DNA from 2 places in the Holdemania filiformis genome. Region 2 is predicted to be linked to the other one. Evidence: a T-box and tRNA genes for the amino acid it is inferred to sense, from the RefSeq annotation. Region 2 holds a T-box; the other holds one or more tRNA genes.
What was found. A T-box is a leader RNA that pairs with one kind of tRNA and senses whether it is charged. The one in region 2 lies ahead of leuS (leucine--tRNA ligase), so its partner is inferred to be a tRNA-Leu.
Positions count from the first base shown of each region.

Region 1 (8,192 bases), on a different contig from region 2:
TTTTTGTTTATCGTCAAAGCTCGTTCTGATCGTCTTCTTTTTTTAGATTATCAGCTTTTCAATTCATTGATCATCATTTCGTTCTTTGACATCCTGGGTCTGCTTTTTTCTTACTCTTATGGAATATCTTTGAGTTCCTGCCGAATCGTAATTTTCTTACGAAATTCTTCATAAGTTTTTCCGATAGTTTTTAAATAAATCTGATATACTGTATTTACAAACGCAAATATGCTGCACAGGAGGTTTACTTTATGAATGATCATGAAGAATATGATCCGATACTAATGTTTTTTATCACCTTCTTTTTCGGAGGTTTCGGCGTCCATCATTTCATCCGCAGACACTACGGATTGGGCGTCTTGTATTTCTTTACGTTCGGCGTCATGGGGATCGGCTGGCTGATCGATACGATCCGGGCCTTTGTCGCGATGTTCAAGACCAGCAGCGAACCGCAGACCGGAGGACACCGCTGTCGCCAATGCGGACGCCGCATCGAGCCTAACCGTGATTCCTCTTTATGCCGGCATTGCGAGGAACAGATGGAACAGGACTACCTGCAGATCTCCAAGCATTTCACCCGCGTCATCGATGAAGTTGAAAAAGGGCAGCCGCATTTAGAGGACTATCTGCGCCGCTTTGACATTCTGAACAAAGACGTTGAACAGATGTGGGATTTAGCTCAGGACATCGACGTGGAACCTCCATTCCACCAAAGTGATCTGCGGAAAGCGATGGATCGCAAATTCGCCGAAGCCGTCAGCACGCGGATTTCGATGGCACTGGAAAAATCTCAGATTACGATGGATACGCTCAAACTGAAACAGGAATTAATGGCATTGACCGAAGAACTGATCGACTGCAAATATCATTTTCCGAAATACGCTGAACTGATTGCGCCGATGATTGAAAAAACAAAAGAAACGTTGAACAAAATCTAAAATTCACACAGGAAGGACGACAAGGAAGTCGTCTTTTTCTCTAGAATTTCGCTAAAACCTTTGACATCCGGAGATGGATCCGCTATAATATAAAAGCACTTGGAGAATTGGCCGAGTGGTTTAAGGCACCATCTTGGAAAGGTGGCGAAGTGGCAACGCTTCCGTGAGTTCGAATCTCATGTTCTCCGCCATGTGTAAATAAAGGCTTAACCAAGCCTTTTTTCTTTATTTTCTCAGGTATTTTTTATCAATCCTTAAGAATTGACACACCGCTTTTGTGCTATGCTAAAGATAGTTTCTAAAAGGAGGAATTGGCATTGGATTTTATGATAATGCAGTGGATCACGCAGGTCTTTCAATCCCCGGTGATGACGGCGGTTATGCGCTTTATTACCGGCTGGGGAAATTTAGGCGCGCTGTGGATCTGTTTCGCATTTTATTTTTACTTTATCAAAAAGGATCGCCGAACGGCAGCGTTTCTGCTTCTGGCCGTTATCCTGACCTGGTCGCTGAATGATTTAGTGATCAAACAGCTGGTCGACCGCCCACGGCCGTTTATGACGCATGCCGAACTCCCGGCGTTAATCACGATGCCGACGTCCAGCTCGTTTCCTTCCGGCCATACCGCCACCTCGTTTGCGGCGATGATGATTTTATTCGCTTATGGCGGGTCCTATAGATGGATGGGATTAGGCAGTGCGGTTTTGATCGCCTTCTCGCGGATTTATCTGCATGTTCATTATCCATCCGACGTTCTGGCAGGCTGTCTTGTCGGGATCTGCATCGGCGCTTTGCTTGTTCGTCTGATGAAACAGCGCGGCGGCAAACTTGCATCGGCAACCGGGGAAAAGTGCTAATTTCCCCTTGATTTCACTCTGGGGATCAGATATAATAAATAAGCACATGAATTCCCCAGGTGGCGAAATTGGTAGACGCAAACGACTCAAAATCGTTCGGTAGTGATACCATGCCGGTTCGAGTCCGGCCCCGGGGACCATTAAAAAGACAATCAGACGCAAGTCTGATTTTTTTGTATCTGAGCTTGTATTGATGCCAGCTTTGTCCATTTAGTCATCGCCGTCTATTCTTAAGTTATTTCTTCTTGTTAAACCTTCTATTTTATTTTTCTTAACATTTCATGACGCCGGATCTCTTCGGACCTCGTTTCTGATATACTTAGTTTACAATAAGGAATTCTGCGGAGGTGTCCCATGAAGCAATTTTATTCTATTGTATTCTGTGTTTTGTTTACTGCAGCCTGCGGCCCTAATGACAAACCGGATACCGCCTCTCTGGGATTGTCTGCCGCTCCCGCTCCTTCTGCCAGTGTTCTCGCTTGTTCTTATACCGATGCCTATGCACAGCTGGATCCTGATTCGATTCGGGTGCAGAATCAGCTTTTAGAATTCTCTCCCGGTGCTTTTGAACATGAAACGCTGCTGTCAGCCAGTACCGATGTCGTTATAGCGACAGTCTGTTCGATCGAAGGCGGGAGTACCTACAATGAAAGTAAACAAACTACAATAGCGCCTTATACCTATGGAACGCTGACGATTCTCGAAAGCGTGAAAGGTGATCTATCTTCGGGGCAAACTATTCATTTCACCCGCAGCGGAGGGATTGTCCCGGTTGATGACTATCTCCGGAGTTTAGAGACCGCTCAACGAGAAGCCTTTGCTTCTGCCGCTGAAAAGCCGGCTTATATCAAACAAAAGGTGGATGGAGATATCGACATCGAAGTTGGAAAAACCTATTCAATCTATCTGTCTGATGACGAGGTCTATCAAACTCAATCCAGTTCTTACGCAATCCTCGGCCATCAGGGTGGTTTGCGTGAGATCCGTAACAGCGAGAATCTACCAGTGACTCCGGAAACTTCGTTTTCGAATCTTGAAGCTTATCAATTGACAACTGACAGCTGGGAATCTTTGAATCTTCTCTTCAGCGATTAACACCGCCCGTGGAATAAGAAAGGAATTGATATCTTTCAATGATGAAAAAAATCAGATTCTGGATCTGCGCGATCTTTGCTTATTGTCTGTTTTTCCGTCTGACCCTAATTCTTTGCGCCATGACGCTCGAAAAAGTAATTGTCGATCTTTTCTTGCTTAATACCCTGGTTATGCTTATTCTCGTCAGTCTGCCGTTCATGTTTACAGGGCTAGCGATGTGGTGCCTGCGCCGCTATTTTCCCGGCTTATTTTAACAACGGTTACTCCGTGTACATCGGTCAGAAACGAATTTGCTTACGAAAAGCCCTTAAAAATGGTAAAATAGAGATAGAGATTCACCTTTTGAAAGGGGGAACGAGCTTCATGTTTAAAGAAAAGGATTATGTACGATATGGTTCGCGGGGAATATTTCAGGTTGAACAGATTATTAAAAAAGAGCTGAAACCGCGTCATCCTGAAACGTGCTATGTGCTCAGTTCCGTTTATGGCATTCACACGCAAATAGTAACACCGGCCTCCAATCCGCAGCTGCGGCGAGTCATGAACCGCGAAGAAATCGATCGGATGATCGATGAAATGCCGTTGTTGGAATCCGACTGGATTGACGATAAGCGCAAACGGGAGGAAACCTACCGCGCTATTTTAGAAGAAGGCAACGGGCGGAAATTGGCACAGCTGATCGTCTCCATTTATTCCCAGAAGCAGGATAAGCTGAAAGACCGAAAATCGTTGTCACGCACGGATGCGGAAATGTTGGAACGGGCAGAAGATCTGCTTCATGAGGAAATTTCCCTGTCGTACAAAATAAAAAAAGAAGAGGTTGCCGATTACCTCCTCAGCCGGCTCAAAGACAAATAAGCTAACAATCACGGAAAACAGTATCCGACGCTGAATTTTCCGTTTTTTTATGAACTTTGACCCCCGTGTGCGCTGATTCTTCTTCCTCGTCGTCAAACACATAATCATTGAGCTCCGGAAAGTCCAGAAATTCAGTCAATGTCATGTTGAAACCCAAGGCAATATGATGCAGCGTGCTGACGCGCGGATCCTTCGTATTGCCGCGAATGATATTGTCCAGCGTGGACTGACGTAAAGAGGACATCTTTGCCAGCCGGTGGATCGTAATTCCACCTCGCTGACGACATAGATCTTTAATACGGTTGATAAGCATCTCAGAATATTCCATGATCCGGTCCCCTTTCCCTTTTTAATCGCGGTCTTCCTCAATTATAAAAAGCCTCGGTCCTTATCATAACAAGTAAATGTCCAGTTTATACCCGAATATGGTTAATCATTCCCTTTCAGGATTAAAAAAGAATTTCCGTTTTTGAAAATTTTTCTGTAAACTTCTCTTGATCAGTCAAAAAAAGCGTACAGCTTCCGCGATACGCTCCTCTTCTTTTTATGATGTAGACCGTTTAAACAAATCCAGATACGAAACACCGTTTTCCGGTGCTGTGACGCCAAAGAAATCGCAGCATGTCGCGCCGTTGTCGGACATTGTGCGGCGTGTGCCAATTTTAACGCCTTCCAGTCCTTTGCGGTAAATCAGCAGCGGAACGCATTCGCGGGTATGCCGGCTGTTGCCGATATTGGGATCATTCCCATGATCGGCCTGAACGATCAAGATATCGTCTTCCGTCAGCCACGGCAGAATTTCCGCCAGTCCTGCATCTGCCTGTTCCAGAATCCGCCTGTATTCCGCACTGTCCTGCGAATGTCCCGCCAGATCGGTTTCCTGAACGTTCGTGCAGATAAAACCAGTGTCGGTATTTTTTACAGCGTCCAGCGTCAGCCGCATACATTCCGGCGTCGGGACACAGGAAATACTGGTGCCCAGATCGTTGGCGACGATATCCGCAACCTTGCCGATCAGCACGCAGGGAATCCCGGCCTTAGTCAGGATCGTCGGAACCTGGACATGTTGATTCACGCCATAGCCTAAATGGCGGCATTGATAACCCTGTTCATAAGATTTGGATTTTGCCGAAGCGATGCCGATGAACTGGCCGTTTTTAATTTCCTCGGCTGCATATAAATCCTGCATGGTATTCCCGGTTCCACCAAACACAATCACCCGGCCAACCGTTACCACCTCGCGCACCTGTTCCGCGATTTCTACTTCTTTTTCAAAAGAAATCAGATCCAGCGGAGCGGTCACATTGTAACACATGCCCAGATCCGCTTCCAGATTGTCCGCAACGGTGACGAAATCATCGCAAACCACATACCGCAGCCCCTGGCGTTCAATGATCTCGACATGATGGCCATTCGCTTTCAAATGCCGGGCAACAATGTCGACCTTCTGTTGGAACGGATGGACTTCCGGCCGCTTCGGCAGAGTCCCCATTATCTCCTGATGGCCCATAAACGTATCCGCGCCGAAATGCATCAGTTCACTTTTACCAAAATTGGCCTGAGGATTAAATTTCATCTGTGCGCTTTCACTTCCATACGCATTCATCAGTCCCAGTTTTTCCAGCGTTGGAAGCTTCAGATCCGGATGATCACGCAGGATACTGCGCAGCGTGTTCGCTTTTTCATCGCCCGGCCTGACAGTGGCAGCGTCGGCCATTGCCCCGATGCCGAAGCCGTCCAGCACCACGATAATAAATCGTTTACTCATCCGCTTCACCCCCGCGTTCAGGCTTCATTGGCTTCCTGAATGCTTTCTGCCAGGATTCTTAACACGGTATCCGCGCCGGAACGATTCGGATTAATGCGGATCATCGTGTCGCCATACCGCGGATCGGATTTCAGGAATGTCCCGGAGACGCGGTAAAACATCGGCGCCAGTTCGTACTTGGATTCCGCACCGACGGGATTCGGCAAAGCGCCGCGTTTTTCCGCCGCCGCCAGCACTTTTTTCGCGATCGGGGTATCCAATTCGACGAGCAGCACCTTCGACTGAGCGTTGGCAATGTAGGCGTTCTTAATGCCCTTGACCTCGCCTGCCTGAATCCGCCGGAGAGCGTCCTTGACCGCTGCGTCCGTCAGCGCCAGCATCACCGGCGCGTAAGTCAGGCCGCGCAGCACTTCCAACGCTTCCCAGCCCTGCGTCTGACAGCCGCCGGAATAGTGCATCTTGCGGATCCGGTCTACAATCGCTTTCCTGCCGACGACGCAGCCGATCCCTTCCGGCCCCTGAAGCTTAAACGTCGAGAAGCAGGAAACGTCCGCGCCGCATTCGCAGCCAATTTTATCAACCTTCATAACGCCGTAGTTATCATCAATTAAAACTGGAATGTCCGCCGTATGCTTGATTGTCTTAATCACGTCCGCCAGAGAATAACCATCATCAATCTTCTGCCGGCTGTGCTGAACCAGCGCCCCGCGGATATCCGGATTTTCCCGCAGCGTTTGCACAATCGCCGCGTTGTCGTTGAAATCAGCCTGAACAGGAATCAGACCGAACATTTCAAAACTGGTCTGCGTCGTTGAATACGCCGGAGCCTTGTGAATCAGAATCTTCTGACCGCATTCGATCATTGCGCTTAAGCCGTAGCGGATCGCGCCGGTACCGCTGCCGCGGACTAAGATGCAGTCCTCCGCGCCGAAGAATTCCGCAATTGTCTGTTCCGCTTTTCGCGTCGTTTCCGGCTGGTTGCCTGGCTGATGCACGCCCAGATCGCCGCGCGTCAGACTTTCCGCACCGCGGAAATGGTGCGTGATGCAGTCAACCAACTTAAACTGCTTCTGCATCGCCTGTTCTAAGGTCATATTTTCTAATGGATATACGTTCATACTACCCTCCTAAATTTCATAGCCGTCTATAAAATAGTTGTTCAGATCCAGAAAATACCGTTCGATCAGTTCGTCGTGCGCTTCCTCAATCCGCTCGCCCAGACAGAGCAGCCGCGCGATTTTATCCGGTTTGCTTTCACACATCAAGAGTGTCGCGGTGCCCAGCGCTGACTGAGGCAGCGACAAGGCCGTAGCGCCGGCCAGATTGCATACCCGGACATACCCCTTGCCCGCCGCCCGCTGAAGACTGCGGGTACGTTCGTCGAAATGGCCGAACAGCGAATCGCCGAAGCCTTCCAGATCGATTGGTCCCTCGGTGATCATAAAGACGTCGCAGCGGCTCAGAACTTCCTGCAAAAAATCCGTCAGTTCAGCGCGTGGTGCGGCCGGATCCTTGATCGCAATGACCTGTGCGTCAATTCCGGGATATTCCCGATCCGCGAAAACGAGGCCTGCCGACGCCGCGGGCGTGATGCCGATCGCCGCCTTGATCGCCCGGTATAATATCTTTTTGTCCCGGGCCATAAACCCGATCGAATTGCCAACCGTGATGTTGTCGGTGTTCGGCTTGAGATGCTGCGGACGATCCGCTTCAATCCGCTTAGAGATAAAACTTATGATATTCAGACTGATCGCGGGCGCCAGGACGCTGCCCCCGCCGTCGTTGCCGATGCCCAAATCATTGATCCCCGCGAACACATTGATCGCCGTACCGGACGAAGAACCGGACATGTACCGGCCGCTGATCGGATTGATCAGCTGAGTATCGACGGCGCGGCCCGCCAGCTGCGACTTCTTGTCGATCGTATGCAGCGTGAAGCCCGCAGGTTCCAATTTGTGCATCAATGTATTCGGGATGGAACGGACATTCTTAATTCCGACCAGAAGCTTATCCGGATCTCCATCCAGCACCTGGACGATTGATCCGTAAGGATTCAATAACGCCGTTTTATGCTGCAGCAAATAGTTCTCTTTCATTTTGATCTACTCCCAATTCACCGGAATTTCCCGGCCCTGACTGTCAAAAATCCCGCTGATGCGCGGATGCCCCTGACCGAGCCCCTCAACGATCGCGACATGGCTGCGGGTCGTGAAAATCTGAGCCCGGAAACACATCAGCGCGGTATCGGAAACCGTGCAGTTGTGATCGATTTCAAAATGATAGTCGATGGAATCATCGTCCGGCGCCTGAATGTTGAATTGCTGCGCGTGCGCGAGATCGCGGCCGACCAGGACATGCGCCATATGCCCGCGCCGGTAATGACCGCCGCCAAAGCAGTACGCCTTGTCCTTATAATTGTGCGAAATTTCCGAAACATAAAGATAACCGATGTTCTCCGGCTCGCGGCTGGCTTTGTGCAGCGGCGTCGTTCCGGTCAGCCCGTGGCCGGGTTCGCCGTTGTTGCCGCCGAGCTGACGGATCGTGGGAATCGAGGCGCAGCAGGTCGCGCTGGGAATGTTGATCAGCAGCTCACCGGGTACTTTATCCTTGAGATACGCAATGGCCCGAAGCAGACCGTTGACATTGCTTGTGGGTTCAATGGTTTGGGTTTTTTCA
Region 1 covers NZ_QRUP01000009.1:33,073-41,264, reverse strand. Annotated here, with positions in the region: gene DWY25_RS08610 (TM2 domain-containing protein) at 252-938, shown strand; tRNA gene DWY25_RS08605 (tRNA-Ser) at 1,040-1,129, shown strand; gene DWY25_RS08600 (phosphatase PAP2 family protein) at 1,265-1,795, shown strand; tRNA gene DWY25_RS08595 (tRNA-Leu) at 1,849-1,935, shown strand; gene DWY25_RS08590 (hypothetical protein) at 2,150-2,890, shown strand; gene DWY25_RS08580 (CarD family transcriptional regulator) at 3,254-3,748, shown strand; gene DWY25_RS08575 (helix-turn-helix domain-containing protein) at 3,750-4,076, opposite strand; gene DWY25_RS08570 (phosphopentomutase) at 4,293-5,516, opposite strand; gene DWY25_RS08565 (aminotransferase class V-fold PLP-dependent enzyme) at 5,534-6,634, opposite strand; gene DWY25_RS08560 (amidase) at 6,644-7,612, opposite strand; gene DWY25_RS08555 (alanine racemase) at 7,619-8,192, opposite strand, start outside.
Region 1: it encodes a tRNA-Leu, which carries the amino acid that the T-box ahead of leuS (leucine--tRNA ligase) is inferred to sense. The anticodon was not compared.

Region 2 (8,192 bases):
GTATTGTCCGATGCATGACGACGAAGCGATGAACGAAGTTGCGCTGGCGGCGATGAAACGGATTGTCAGCGAAGATGAAATTTTGATTCAGACCCATTGGGGAACGGGCTGCACGGACATGGGCGATCTGTCGGCGGTGCTGCCGACGATCCAGCCGGGCTCGAGCGGATCGACCGGGGCTTATCATGGCAAGGATTTCCAGATTGCCGACGAAGATAAAGCCTATGTCAAACCGGCGAAGGCGCTGGTCTTTATCGCCGACGAGCTGTTAGGCAACAACGCCGAAAAGGCAAACCAGATCGTTGCCCAGTTCAAGCCGCTGTACCCGTCGCAGAAGGCCTATCTGGAGGATGCCCGGCGGCGTTTCCTGGATAAGGAAGCAGTACGGAAGAATGCCGACGGCACGATAACGCTGGACTTTCAGAACGGGGAATAAAGCCGGCAGTGCCGGTCAGAGGCTTGGAATCGGCTTAGGCTTCCTGACGGAAGACTGCTTTTTATCGTATTAAAAGCGGGGAATCCAGGAAGCGCGGGATATTGAGCAAAACAAAAAGAAACCGCGAAACGGTTTCTTCCGGAGTTCTCAAACGAGAACTCTTTTTCATTTTTCCAGAGGATCCGGGTTTCCTCTCAATGCAGAAAGCCTGTCCAGCTTTCTAACGGGAAACAGCCCAGCAGCGTGAAGCTGATCAAGGCGTACAGAATTCCCCAGCGGGCGGCCGGGATGATCTGTTTCAAGCGTACCCAGGCCAGACCTGCGCCGACCGCCAACACGCTCAAGGCCCAGACCGCCAGCACCCGGCGCAGCGTCCAGCCGTAAACTAACGCGTACACGCCGAGCTTTAATCCGGCTAACAGGACAAACGCGATCGTACAGACGCTTAACAGCTTCGCCAGCGAACGCAGGCGGCCGGGAGCGAGCAGGGAAGTTTCACTGAGCGTGTGCAGAACCGCCAGCACGCTGAGATTTAACAACACAATGCCGCAGAGCTGCCAGAAGCCCTGAACGGCGTACTGACAAGCCAGCGTCACGGTGATGGCGCCGGCGATCAATTGTGTGAGATAGGCGTAAGCCTCCACCGCGAAGAACAAACTGTAAATTCCGCACAGCACGCCGATTACCAGTGCCGTTGTGAAGCCTGGCAAAACCTGCATCCGGTCCAGCGCTGTCTGCCATCGCCAAAGCGGGACGGCCGGTTCGGCCTGGTATAAACTGCCGCCTGCCAAACCAAAGAGCCACGCGCCGACCGGCAGCGAGAGAATCACGGTAAGCAGCGTCTGCGGTGAAAGCCAGCCGAACAATCCGGCGCCAACCTGGTCCGCAACTTCGGCGAAGAATGGATCGGCGCCGCTTAATAAGCTCCAGGCCGTCATTCCGATTCCGCCGGCTAAAAGCAGCGAGAAGCCGATCATGGCCGGACTGTGCGCGCCGCGGCTGCGATCGGTCAGATAATCGCGCAGCGCACTGCTCAGCACCTTGATTCGCAATAGAAAATGACGCAGCGGCAGAACACAGAAGCCCCAGGCCAGTTCAAACGGAAAGCTGCCGCTGGTCCGGTTGTGGATTAAGATGCGGGTTCGGCACAGCGTCCAGTAGACTGCTTCCAGATGCAGCGCCAGAATCTGCAACAGGGCGAAGAAACTGGTCGGCTGATAGAAGCATAGGGAGAGCGCTGTCGTCAGCAAGCATCCCGCCCAGAGTCTGCTTTCGCGGCTGGCGGGCCGGTCTAAACGGTTTGCGCCGTGACTGACCAGGAACAAATAGAGCAGCGTGAAGATGACCACGGCCGGGTTGCGGTAGGTCATCAGACGGAAGTCTTCAAAGCCCATCGCGTAACCGACGTACAGAAACGCCATGGGGAAACTGAGGATCGCCGCGGCAGACCAGGAGAACCTCATGGCCGTCTTTTCAGACGCGCTGCTTACCGGCCGGCTTTCGCTCATTTTCCTGCCTCCCGTCTGAATTCCAGCAGATCGCCCGGCTGACAATCCAGCACGTCGCAGATCTTGCATAACGTTTCAAATTTAATGCCTTTCGCTTTGCCGTTTTTCAAGATCGACACATTCGCCATTGTGATGCCGATCCGTTCGGATAATTCGGTCACGCTCATCTTGCGCTTTGCCAGCATGACGTCTAATGTTACATTGATTTCCATAGGCTTACACCATCAATTCGTTTTCCGTCTGAATCTGTTCGGCGATTGTAACCAGATAAGCGAGCGTGTAGGCGGCCACGGCGATCAACCCGCCCAAAGCCATGATTCCCAATCCGCCCAGCATCAGAACCGGATGCAGGATGTTGAGGAACAGCGCGTAAAGGCAGCAGATCAAGCACAGCGCGGTGTCAAAGAGCGCCAGCTTGCAGATCCAGCGCAGACCTTCGGCGTTTTCATGGCAGAACGAACGGTTGCGGCCGATCCGCGTGCAGATCCGCCAGAATAAGATCAGCGCGATATACAGGATCACGGCTGCCGTGACGGACAACAGCTGCAGCGGCAGTTCTTCATTCAGCGTCCGATGGTAGAATAAAATCAACTGATGAAGCAGACTCGGAATGCAAAGTCCAAAGAAAACAAGTCCCAGGGCCGCCAGAATAACGACGAACAGTTTAAGCAGAAACGCTAGTTTTTTATTGTCCATAACATCAACCTCATTTCTGCTTTGATTATAACAGGAAAATCTTGAGAATCAATATAAATTTATTGTTAGACAATAAATAATTATCGAATATCAATCTGCTTGTACAGCTTGGAAAGTTGATCCGCGACGTGATAAAGAAAAATCCGGATCCTTTTATTCGATCCGGATGGGTTTGATTTTTTATTTTCGCTAACAGCTGCGAATGAGCTCGGCAACCGCTTTTTTATCGTCGTTGGACAAAATTTCGATCATTGTTTCATACGAGATTTCCTGATTGTCCGGGCAGCTCAGATAGCCCAGATAGCCTTGTGAATAACAGACAAGCACGTCTTTTTTCGGATCCAGGTTCTGCATATAACCGGAGAACAGCTCAAACGGATTAAAGATCAGCCGGAACGGCCCCAGACTGACGCGGGTGAATCGCACTTCATTCGGCAGCATCGCCAACATGCCGCGGTATTGTTCGACCATCTTCGCGCCGGTATGCAGCTCGCGGATTTCTTTTTCGCTCAAGCCTGCCGTGTCCATTTGATCAATGTCTAATGTTTTTAAGCCTTTGTGAATCGGCAGCGTCTGATCGCTCCAATCCAGCTTCAGCGGCTGCATCCGCGGAGTCAGCTTCATCATCTTTTCCCAAGCCGATACAATTTCATTCGCGAGCCGGATGACTTCATCGTAGTTCTTAGCCTGACGGGTAAACCGCGTCGATACGTCGCCGCACGGCCCCTGCAAGAACAGGAAGAATTCCTTCGGATAGCGCTGCTTCAGAATATCCAGCGCTGCACCCGGATAATCGGAGGACAGGTAGTCGGCATCCTCGGCGGAGATCGTCGGATGGCAGTTATAGATCAAGAAGTTGCCAATCCGCAGACCTTCTTTGAAAAAGCTCAGAACTCCGGCCAGAACAAATTGATCGCTGCCCTGAGACAGCCGGCAGCGGCCGACGCCAGTGAAATTGCGCACCTGATAGGAAACTGTCAGCTGTGCATCCTCGCTCATCCGGCAGTTTCTGACCAAGTTGAGCAGCTTGATATCCAGACTTTCAAGATAAGGGGTATTTTCTTCAATAAAACCCAGTGCGTTGCATAAGGAAGGGGCGTAATGCGTATGCGAACAGCTGAAAATGATCAGCGCATCTTCGCCGATCGACTGGCGCAGCGATTCCTCCATCCGCTCCTGGACATCCTGCGAAATCCCCAGTGAATCAAATGTAATCAAAATCACTTCCCGGCCGTCGTCCTGCATTCGCAGACAGCGGGCGTATAAGTCGCCGCGAACTTTATTCAGCGGTTCGGTCTGCGTCAAAAATCCAACCGGCAGGCAGCTGAAGGTGGGATTGATGCAGACTTGATTGTAACCAATTTTCACGTGATATCCCTCATTTCAAAATTAATTATAAAACGACTGGTTTGAAAGCGCAATCTTTTGTCCCGTTTTCGGGTGATTTGAAAGAAATCCGTCCGGAAACGACGCTGATACATTTTAGAAGAGGAAAGGAAAAGCCTGATAGGATTATGGCGCAATTCCGCTGTTTTATACGCCGTTTCGCATCCCAGGGCAGGTCTTCAATCTCGTTTTTGCGCCGCAGATTCTTTTCTTTTAACAAATAGGCGAACCTCATTGCCGCTGACAGAGGTGAGGAGGCTATAAGAAGAAAACGGGATTAAGAACAAGAAAAAACGGCGCGTCTTTCAACATGCCGTCAAACATAAGAACGTATCTTTACAATTCGATCGACTGGATCGCGATGCACCGCGGGCCGCCCTGGGTGATAAACGCGCAGGACAGATCGTACATGACACATTCGGCATTCGGAAACCGGTCTTTAACCTTCGCCAGAATCTTGTCGGCCTGTTCCTTACTGAACGCATGGGACACGCTGATCTGGACGCGGGCGTTCTGAACGTGTTCCTCCAGCTTGCCCAGAACCGATTTGACCGCTGCGTCAAAGCTGCGGCCCACGCCGAACTTTTCCAGCCGCCGGCCTTCTTCGGCCTGGATCATGATCGGCTGTAATTTCAACAGACCGCCCATGGCCGCCGCTACCGGCGTACACCGGCCGCCGCGCTTGAGATAACTGAAATCCTGCGGCAGTAAGAAGGACAAGCTCGTCGCTATTTTATTCTGGAGCGTTTCCAGGATTTCTTCAATCTGCCGGCCATCGCGAATCAGCCGCGCCGCCAAATCCACCAGATAACGATGCGGACCGCACAGCGTCTGGGAGTTCACCACATGAATCCGTTCCGGATGTTCCGTGTGCTGCCGCGCCGCTTCCGCCGTCTGATATGTTCCGGACAATCCGTCCGCCATTGAAATGACGAGGATTTCATCATCCGGATATTTTTCAAACAGCTCGACCAGTTCGCCCATCGAAGGCTGCGACGAGGAGGGGATGTAACCCGCTTTGATTAAACCTAGAAATGTCTCGGCGTCGATTTCTTCAAATTCACGGTAGGTTTTACCGTTAATTGTAACGCACAGCGGTGTGATATCGCAGGGCAGCGCCTTGCCTTCTTCGATGGAATAAAGCGTAGAGGAATCAGAAATTAATCGAATCATAGTTGAACTCTCTTTCTTTTGTAATAAATGGATTGGGGAATTTCATGCACTAAAGCAAAATGTAGGTCAGCACCGCGATGAAGTGGAAGAATGATCCTAGCAGGATGAACAGATGGAACAGTTCGTGAAAGCCCCACTGCTTTGACAGATCCGGCTTTTTAATCATGTAGATCACAGCGCCGATCGTGTAGGCAATTCCGCCCAGCGCGATCAGCGTCAGGCAGCCGGAGGGCATCTGCGAAAATCCGCTCCAGTCAAACAGCACGGCCCAGCCCATTGCCAGATACAGCAGCGTGTACAGTATCCGCGGCGCACTCAGCCAGCAGATCTTCGCGACGATGCCCGCCAGCGCGATCGCCCAGATCACAACCGCGAACGTAATGCCTTCCTGGCCCGGCAGATAAGTCAGGCACAGCGGTGTGTAGGTGCCGGCGATCAGCACATAGATCATCGAGTGGTCCAGCTTGCGGAACAACGTGTGATGCGGATGATCCCAGCTCAGCGTGTGATAATAGCTGGAAGCGCTGTACAGCGCGATCATCGAAGCGCTGAATACGCAGCAGGCCAGAATCGTTTTAAGCGAACGTTGGTTCGCGATCCCGGCGGCGACAAATATCACCGTAGCAATCACGCCGAAGCAGGCACCGAGAAAATGAGTGTAGCTGCTGATCGGATCCTGAACATCTTTAAACCAACGAAACATAATATCAACTCCCTTTTTGATCTAGTTATCAAAACTAGATCACATAAACATCATATCATATTGATGAGGAACTTCAACTACAAATCTTGGTTTTTGTCTAAGCGTTTGCTTATTCCCTTGTTCATTTTCTTATTGTAGCCGTTTTGATAGAAATTGAAAAGCCTTTCTGTTATTTTTTTTAATGATCGCAGGCCTGAAAATGTCAACTCAAGAAAACCTTTCATAAAAAAGAAACAACGATGAAAACCCTTGCTTTTCAGGCAAGATTTGATTGACTTAAAACGGGGATTTTGTTATCCTTGAATAAGCGATGAAAAGGAATAGTAATTCTACCGTCTGACCGATCAGAGAGCCGGTGTCAGGTGCAAACCGGCGGCAGACCCGAATGAACTGACCTTGGAGCTGAATCTGAAATCAAGGATTCCGTGACTTCCTGCGTTAAAGGAAAAAGAGGGGCACAGAAGGGATCTTTTCTGTGAACTAAGGTGGTACCGCGCGCTGACGTCCTTAGATGAAGGGCGTTTTTTATTTGTTTGAGAAAGGATGAATTTTATGAGCTACGATCACAAGCGTATTGAGACAAAATGGCAGAAGGTATGGGAGGAAAACAAAACATTCACAACCGATGCCTGGGACTTCTCCAAACCGAAGTTTTACGCGTTGGACATGTTCCCGTATCCGTCGGGGGTGGGCCTGCATGCCGGCCATCCGGAGGGCTACACGGCGACCGACATCGTCAGCCGCATGAAGCGCATGCAGGGGTACAACGTACTCCATCCGATGGGTTTTGACAGCTTTGGTCTGCCGGCGGAGCAGTATGCGATCCAGACCGGCAACAATCCCAACGGCTTCACACTGAAAAATATCGAAACATTTAAGCGTCAGCTGAAAATGCTGGGCTTCAGCTACGACTGGGACCGCGAGGTATCGACATGCGATCCTTCGTTCTACAAATGGACGCAGTGGATATTCAAGCAGCTGTTTGAAAGCGGTCTGGCGAAGTGCGTCGAAATGCCGGTCAACTGGTGCGAGGAATTGGGCACCGTTCTGGCCAACGACGAGGTCATCGACGGCAAGAGCGAGCGCGGCGGTTATCCGGTTGTGCGCAAGAACATGCGCCAGTGGGTCATCGACATCGTACAGTATGCCGAGCGGCTTTTGGAAGGTCTGGACGAGGTGGACTGGCCGGAATCCACAAAGGAAATGCAGCGCAACTGGATCGGCAAGTCGATCGGCGCGCTGGTGGATTTTCAGGTTGCGGGGCATGCGGAGCAATTCACGGTTTTCACAACCCGCTGCGACACGCTGTTCGGCGCGACATACTGCGTTTTAGCGCCGGAGCACGCGCTGGTCGATCAGATCACGACACCGGCGCAGAAAGCGGCGATCGAGGAGTACAAGCGGCAGTGCGCGACGAAATCGGATCTGGAACGCACGGAATTAAATAAAGAGAAAACCGGCGTCTTCACCGGCGCGTACGCGATCAATCCAGTCAACGGCAAGCAGATTCCGATCTGGATTTCCGATTATGTTCTGGCTACCTATGGCACGGGGGCGATCATGGCGGTGCCGGCTCATGACGACCGTGACTATGCCTTCGCTAAGAAGTTTGGTTTGGAAATCATTCCGGTACTGGAAGGCGGCAACGTCGCCGAGGAAGCCTGGACTCAGGACGGCGTGCATATCAACTCGGAATTCTTAAACGGCATGAACAAGCAGGACGCGATTGACACAATGATCCAGTGGCTAAGCGAGCATCACTGCGGTCAGAAAAAAGTCAATTACCGGCTGCGCGAATGGATTTTCGCCCGCCAGCGTTACTGGGGCGAGCCGATTCCGATCGTTCATTTGGATAACGGCGATACCGTCGCGTTAAGCGATGATCAGCTGCCGTTGTTACTGCCGGATCTCAACGATTACAGTCCGTCAAAAACCGGCGCTTCGCCGCTGGAGAAAGCACCGGATTGGGTGAATGTGGAAGTGAACGGCGTCCAGGGCCGCCGCGAAACGAGCACGATGCCGGGCAGCGCCGGCAGCAGCTGGTATTTCCTGCGTTACATCGATCCGCACAATGAGAAGGAACTGGCTGATCCGGAGCTGTTAAAACACTGGATGCCGGTCGATCTGTATATCGGCGGTCCGGAGCATGCGGTCGGACATCTGCTTTACAGCCGGATGTGGAACAATTTCCTGTATGATAAGGGCGTCGTCCCGGTCAAGGAGCCGTTCCACAAGCTTGTCCATCAGGGCATGATCCTCGGCTCCAACGGGATTAAAATGGGCAAACGAT
Region 2 covers NZ_QRUP01000028.1:21,741-29,932, reverse strand. Annotated here, with positions in the region: gene DWY25_RS16145 (amidohydrolase) at 1-436, shown strand, start outside; gene DWY25_RS16140 (DUF4153 domain-containing protein) at 631-1,944, opposite strand; gene DWY25_RS16135 (helix-turn-helix domain-containing protein) at 1,941-2,156, opposite strand; gene DWY25_RS16130 (DUF2975 domain-containing protein) at 2,161-2,640, opposite strand; gene DWY25_RS16125 (hypothetical protein) at 2,830-4,008, opposite strand; gene DWY25_RS16120 (DegV family protein) at 4,363-5,199, opposite strand; gene trhA (PAQR family membrane homeostasis protein TrhA) at 5,249-5,902, opposite strand; T-box leader at 6,204-6,414, shown strand; gene leuS (leucine--tRNA ligase) at 6,455-8,192, shown strand, end outside.